Asanoa ferruginea: one gene and its partner. The main gene of each other region encodes a partner of the protein of the gene in region 2 in a complex. Links are inferred from orthologs where the notes say so. Each region holds a gene or a part of one and is shown on either strand. Other genes may lie near its edges.

Region 1 (3,241 bases), 4.6 Mb from region 2 along the record:
GCCGCCGCACGGTGACGAGCGAGAACAACGTCAGGGTGAGCGAAAGGACCAGGCCGGCCGCGTGCCAGCGGGGGTCCGGGATCGGCGCGAACCCGAGCACGGCCGCCGGCAGCTGGACGATCGCGACCAGCCCGAGCAGGGCGAGGCGGCGACCGGTCCACAGGTAGGCGGTCCACAGCGGCGCGGTCACGACGGCCAGGGTGAGCACGTCGAGCGCGGCGTGTGCGTAGGGGTTGGCGACGTTGGCGTGAGCGAATGCGGAGGCGGGTGCGGCGACCCACAGAGCCGCGGCGGTCACGGCGAGAACGGTGGCGAGACGTCGCATGGCCGTACCTCCTTGCAGTCGGGGCTTCACCATCTGTAATGAAGGTAAGGCCCGCCCGCAGGAGCGCGAAAGGCTCGACGGCGTGAATGAATCTCCACGAAAGGGTGTTCAGGCGTTCTGTTCAGCCAGTTCACGCGCCCGATCGCGGGCGGCTTCGAGGGCCGCGAGCAGGGCCGCGCGGACGCCGTGGTTCTCCAACTCGCGGATCGCCGAGATCGTCGTGCCGGCCGGCGACGTGACCGCTTCGCGGAGCTTGACCGGGTGCTCCCCGGAGTCGCGCAGCATCACCGCCGAGCCGATCGCGGTCTGCACGATCAGGTCGTGTGCCACCTGCCGGGGCAGGCCGAGCAGGATGCCGGCGTCGACCATCGCCTCGACCAGCAAATAAAAGTAGGCCGGGCCGGAGCCGGACAGGGCGGTCACCGCGTCCTGCTGCGACTCGGGCACCCGCAGCGTCACGCCGAGCGGCTTGAACATCTCTTCGGCGAGGCTCAGGTGGGCAGCGGTCGCGTGCGGGCCGGCGGAGATGGCCGTCATCGCCTCGTCGACCAGCGCCGGGGTGTTGGTCATCACCCTGACGATCGGCACGCCGTCTTGCAGTCGCTTGGCGAAGAAGCTGGTCGGCAGGCCGGCGCAGAGCGAGATGACCAGCTTGTCGCGGGGCACCTTGGGGCCGATGTCGGCCAGCAGGGTGGCGGCGTCCTGCGGCTTGACCGAGATCGCCAGCACGTCGGCCTCGGCGACCGCGGTGAGGTTGTCGACCACGCGTACGCCATAGCGCTGGCGCAGTTCTTCCGCTCGTTCCGGGCGGCGCGAGGTGGCGAGCAGCCGGTCGACGGGCCAGCCGGCGCGCAACAGGCCGGAGAGCATCAGCTCACCGATCTTGCCCGCGCCGATCACGGCGACCGTCTTGTCGTTCATGGCTGCCCGCCCCTCGTCTGTGGATCAGCTGCCGAAGAACACTTCCGCTTCGGTGTAGCGCTCCAGCGGAACCGTCTTGAGCTCCTTGGTCGCCTCGATCAGCGGCACCCGGACGACGTCGGTGCCCTGGAGGGCGACCATCTTGCCCCAGTCGCCGTCGTGCACCGCGTCGATCGCGTGCAGGCCCAGGCGGGTGGCGAGGACCCGGTCGAACGCGGTGGGCGTGCCGCCGCGCTGGATGTGACCGAGGACGACCGTGCGGGCCTCCTTGCCGGTCTTCGCCTCGAGCTGCTCGGCCAGCCACTGGCCGATGCCACCGAGCCGGACGTGGCCGAACGAGTCGAGCTCCTGGTTGTGCAGCACCATCTGGCCGTCGAGCGGCTGCGCGCCCTCGGCGACCACGACGATCGGCGCGTACTGGTGCTGGAAGCGCTTCTCGACGTAGCCCGCGACCTGCTCGACGTCGAAGTTGCGCTCCGGCAGCAGGATCACGTTGGCGCCACCGGCGAGGCCCGCGTGCAGGGCGATCCAGCCGGCGTGCCGGCCCATCACCTCGACGACGAGCGTGCGGTGGTGACTCTCCGCAGTGGTGTGCAGCCGGTCGATGGCCTCCATCGCGATGTTGACCGCGGTGTCGAAGCCGAAGGTGTAGTCGGTGGCGTTGAGGTCGTTGTCGATCGTCTTCGGCACGCCGACGACGTGCACGCCCAGCTCGCCGAGCTTGGTGGCGACACCGAGGGTGTCCTCGCCACCGATCGCGACCAGCGCGTCGACGTTCATCGCCTGCAGGTTGTTCTTGATCTGCTCGACGCCATTTTCGATCTTGAACGGGTTGGTGCGGGAGGAGCCGAGGATGGTGCCGCCGCGCGGCAGGATGCCGCGGACCTCGGGGATGCCCAGGGGCATGGTCAGGCCCTCCAGCGGACCGCGCCAACCGTCACGGAAACCCACGAAATCGTGGCCGTACGTGGAGACGCCCTTGCGGACGACCGCCCGGATCACCGCGTTCAGACCGGGACAGTCACCGCCGCCGGTAAGCACGCCGATTCGCATGATCTGCTCATCCTCCTGATTGCGATCCTTGCCCCAAAGGGGCGCACACATGGCCAGAAAGCCCCAGGATCGATCATCGGCGTCATTGCCGGCCCGGGGCGGGCCGCCAACTGCGCACTGTAGTCGCCGGGTGGAGGGCCGACCAGCGCGACCCACCCACCACCCGGTGAACTGTCAGGGTCCGGCGGGTGCCCGCATGGCGTTCCAGCGGGCCAGGTTGTGCCGGGCGTCGGCGAGCGCGTCGTGCTGGTCGGCGCCGGCCGGCGGCAAGGGCGGTTTGCCCAGATCGTCCCAGAGCTGCCGGAGTTCCTTGGTGAACCGCGGTATCGCCCGCGGCAGCGCCGGCATCGCGCCCCAGAGCTGGGCCAGCACCACATGGTCGTAGGCGGCGTACCAGGCCCAGAGCTCCAGCGTCTCGCCGGAGGTGGCCCGCAGCGGGGCGACGAGGAACTCGTAGAGGTCGTCGCGGATCCGCTCGCGCGAGCGCCAGGCCTGGTCGGAGGGGGACGGCAACTTGTCCAGCACGTTGCGGCGTACCCAGGGCACGGCCCGCGAGTCGTCGAACTCGGTGGACACGGCGTAGAACTCGCGGCCGTGCTCATCGACAACACCGATCGACACGAGGTCGACCGTAAGGCCGTCCTCGATGAACTCACAGTCGTAGAAGTAGCGGTAGGTCATCGGCATCCATCCTGGCCCATCCACCCGGAGATTCGTTACCGTGCCCGGTCATGACGTTTTCGATCGTGGCGCGGTCGGCCGACGGGCACTCCCACGGCATCGCTGTCGCCAGCAAGTTCCTCGCGGTCGGCGCGGCCGTACCCGCCGCCGAGGCCGAGATCGGCGCCGTGGCCACCCAGTCCTACGCCAACCTGGCCTACCGGCCGCAGGCGCTGGCGCTGCTGCGGACCGGGGTCGACGCGGCCGGCGTCGTCGCCGGGC
Region 2 (3,202 bases):
CTCTGGTACCTCGTCATCGGCCTGGCCATCTACAACTCGGTCGTGATCGGCGAGATCCTCCGGTCAGGCATGGAGGGCCTGCCCAAGGGCCAGACCGAGGCGGCGCGCGCGATCGGCCTGCGGTCGTTCCAGACGACCCGCCTGGTACTGCTCCCCCAGGCGATCCGGATCATGCTGCCGGCGCTGATCAGCCAGTTGGTCGTGGTGCTCAAAGACACTTCACTGGGCTTCATCATCGGGTACGAGGAGATCCTGCGGGTCAGCACCCAGGTGATCCAGGTTCTCCAGAACCCGATCCAGATGTACCTGGTGATCGGCGCCGTCTACATCCTGCTCAACTACACGCTCTCGAAGCTGGCCGAATACATCCAGCGCCGGATGTCCCGCGTCCGCCGCACCGCCGCACCGCCGGTCGACGCCACGATGTCCGCGGTCGTCGGAATGGACGCCGCTTCCGGCGTCGGCGGCGGCGGGGGCAGCGCGGCGTGACAGGCTAGGCCGCTTAGCTCTGCTGGTAGGTCCACATCTCGACCACCCGACCGTCGGCGACGCGCACGAGCCAGACGAACCGGCCAGGTGATGTGTGTTGCGGGCCGACCCCACCCACGGCGGCGACCAGGTCGTCGTCGCCGAGGATCGACTCCACTTCGAACCGCAGGTCGGGGCTCACGGCCCGGATGGCGGCCACGGCCTGGCGCACCCCGTCGGGCCCGGCGACCTCGGGGTGGGCATGGTCGACCCAGTCTGGGCCGACGATGGCCTCCACCATCTCGGTGTCGCCGGTGTTCCACATCTCGAAGTAACGTGCGACGAGGCTGGCCGCTGATTCCGATCCCACAGGGGTCCCCGTTCTGAGCTCGGGAGCCGCGAACGCGGCAGGGTGAGGGCCCGGGTTTGGCCCTCGCCCGGTCCCCGGCGGGAGCGACGGTCGTGCCCCCGGCGGACCCGGGACCGTCTCTTGCTGTTGCCTTATCGGGCGATCTCGGTGACGCGCGACTCGCGGACGACAGTCACCCGGATCTGGCCGGGGTAGGTCAATTCTTCCTCGATCTGCTTGGCCACGTCGCGGGCGAGCACGGCGGCGCCGATGTCATCGACGTCGTCGGGCTTGACCATGACGCGGATCTCGCGGCCGGCCTGCATCGCGAAGACCTTCTCGACGCCCGACTTGCCGCCGGCGATCTCCTCGATGCGCTCGAGGCGCTTGACGTAGGCCTCCAGGCTTTCGCGGCGGGCGCCCGGGCGGCCACCGGAGCAGGCGTCGGACGCCTGGGTCAGCACTGCCTCGATCGTCTGCGGCTGGACCTCGTTGTGGTGCGCCTCGATGGCGTGCACGACCTCGTCGGACTCGCCGTATTTGCGGGCCAGGTCGGCGCCGATCAGCGCGTGGCTGCCCTCGACCTCGTGGGTGAGCGCCTTGCCGATGTCGTGCAGGAACGCGCCGCGCTTGATCAGCGGCGCGTCGAGCCGGAGCTCGGCGGCCATGATGCCGGCGATGTGCGCGGTCTCGACGAGGTGCTTGAGCACGTTCTGCCCGTAGCTGGTGCGGTAGCGCAGCCGCCCGAGCAGCGTGACCAGCTCCGGGTGGATCTCGGTGATGCCGACCTCGACGAGAGCGTCTTCGGCCGCGCGCTGGCAGAGGCGTTCGACCTCCTGCTTGGCGGTCTCGAAGACCTCCTCGATCCGGTGCGGGTGGATGCGGCCGTCGAGGACGAGCTTTTCGAGGGTGAGGCGACCGATCTCCCGGCGTACGGGGTCGAAGCACGACAGCAGCACGGCCTCGGGAGTGTCGTCGATGATCAGGTTGACGCCGGTGACCGACTCGAACGCGCGGATGTTGCGGCCCTCGCGGCCGATGATGCGGCCCTTCATCTCGTCGCCCGGCAGGTGCAGCACGCTGACCACACTCTCCGCGGTCTGCTCGCTGGCCACCCGCTGGATCGCCTCGACGACGATGTGCCGGGCGCGCTGCTCGCCGGTAGCCCGGGCGTCGGCCTCGATGTCGCGGACCAGGATGGCGGCCTCGCGCTTGGCCTGCACCTCGATCGCTTCGACCAACTCGGTGCGGGCGACCTCGGCGGTGAGCCCGGCGATCCGCTCCAACTCCTTGCGGCGCAGCTCTTCGGCCTCGGCGACCAGCACCTCGCGGGCGGTCAGCCCCTGCTCCCGGTCGTTGACCTCGGTGGTGGCGGTGGCGAGCCGGCGTTCGCGTTCGGTGAGCCGCTCGACCTCTTCGCTGTGCAGCCGCTCGCGCTCGTCCATCCGCGCGGCCCGCCGCTCGACATCCGCGGCGTGCTCCTTGGTGGTGGCGGCGAGCATGGCGGCTTCGCGTTCACCACTGCGGCGCGCGGCCGCGCGTAGCTGCTCGGCGTCTTGCTCGGCCTGCTTGTGCGCGCGGTCCAGGAGGGTGTCGGCTTCGGCGCGGGCACTGTCGAGCACCCGGCGCGCCTCGGCCCGCGCGGAGGAGGCTTCGGCCTTGGCGGCGGCGGCTTCGGTGCGCGCGGCGGCGGCCGCGCTCTTCGCGGTGTCGACGGAGGTGGTTACTTCTTCGGCCTTGCTGCGCAATGTCGCCAGCGACTGCTCGTGCCGCTCGCGCTCGGCCGTGTAGTTGGGGTCTTCAGCGGCCGGCGAGACGGGCTGCGCGCTGATCCGCCGCAGGGCGCGCGCGCCGAGGACGAGACCGGCCAGAACGGCGAGGGCGAGAAGGATGACCGCCGATAGGAGTACGGCGTCGAGGGCGCTCATGCGCGCGCCTCGCTCCGCGAGGCGTGCCCTGAGCGCGACGCACTGAGCCAGCTGATTCGCTCGCTCCGCTCACTCATGCCGCGACATCCTCAATGCGGCATCGCCGGTGTCGCCCGGTCATGACGCCTCCCCTTCACCCGTCCGGCGCGAAGGGAGGGGGTGACCTCCCGCTCACACGCGCGGCTGTATGAGACGCCCGACCGAGGCGGCTGTTGGCCGTGTGCAACCGGCCGACGGAGCGCCTCTGCGCCGTCGGCTGGCCGAAGCTGTTATCACCCCGCTGCCAGACCGGCCTGTCCGGTAACGGTGGATGTGGCAGTAAAGCTGACCAAAATCTATGCCGTCTTGTTACGCGATCTATGTTGTGCGCTTAGCCATGCGATGGTCGGGCAATCCAATCTGTAACGCGAGGCTAGGTCGCGAGGGGCCGTTCGGTCAAGGACTCATGATCCGGCTG

The links.
Region 1: rny (region 2) and DFJ67_RS40925 share a complex: the UniProt entries of both Bacillus subtilis proteins name them as parts of the possible RNA degradosome complex. The link is inferred for Asanoa ferruginea from one-to-one orthologs.

The regions. Positions count from the first base shown.
Region 1 is NZ_QUMQ01000001.1:8,795,991-8,799,231, forward strand. Bases 286-3,212 are described here. They hold DFJ67_RS40925 (6-phosphofructokinase), read right to left. Parts: upstream 2,300-3,212; coding sequence 1,271-2,299; downstream 286-1,270. Other genes in these bases: DFJ67_RS40915 (hypothetical protein), read right to left, coding at 286-325; proC (pyrroline-5-carboxylate reductase), read right to left, coding at 434-1,246; DFJ67_RS40930 (polyadenylate-specific 3'-exoribonuclease AS), read right to left, coding at 2,474-2,980; DFJ67_RS40935 (DUF1028 domain-containing protein), read left to right, coding at 3,031-3,212. Also shown: more of DFJ67_RS40915, read right to left, coding at 1-285; more of DFJ67_RS40935, read left to right, coding at 3,213-3,241. UniProt on the Bacillus subtilis protein: Catalyzes the phosphorylation of D-fructose 6-phosphate to fructose 1,6-bisphosphate by ATP, the first committing step of glycolysis.
Region 2 is NZ_QUMQ01000001.1:4,210,105-4,213,306, reverse strand. What follows is about bases 315-3,202. They hold rny (ribonuclease Y), read right to left. Parts: upstream 2,659-3,202; coding sequence 970-2,658; downstream 315-969. Other genes in these bases: DFJ67_RS19760 (ester cyclase), read right to left, coding at 503-838; DFJ67_RS19765 (amino acid ABC transporter permease), read left to right, coding at 315-489. Also shown: more of DFJ67_RS19765, read left to right, coding at 1-314. UniProt on the Bacillus subtilis protein: Endoribonuclease that initiates mRNA decay. Initiates the decay of all SAM-dependent riboswitches, such as yitJ riboswitch. Involved in processing of the gapA operon mRNA, it cleaves between cggR and gapA.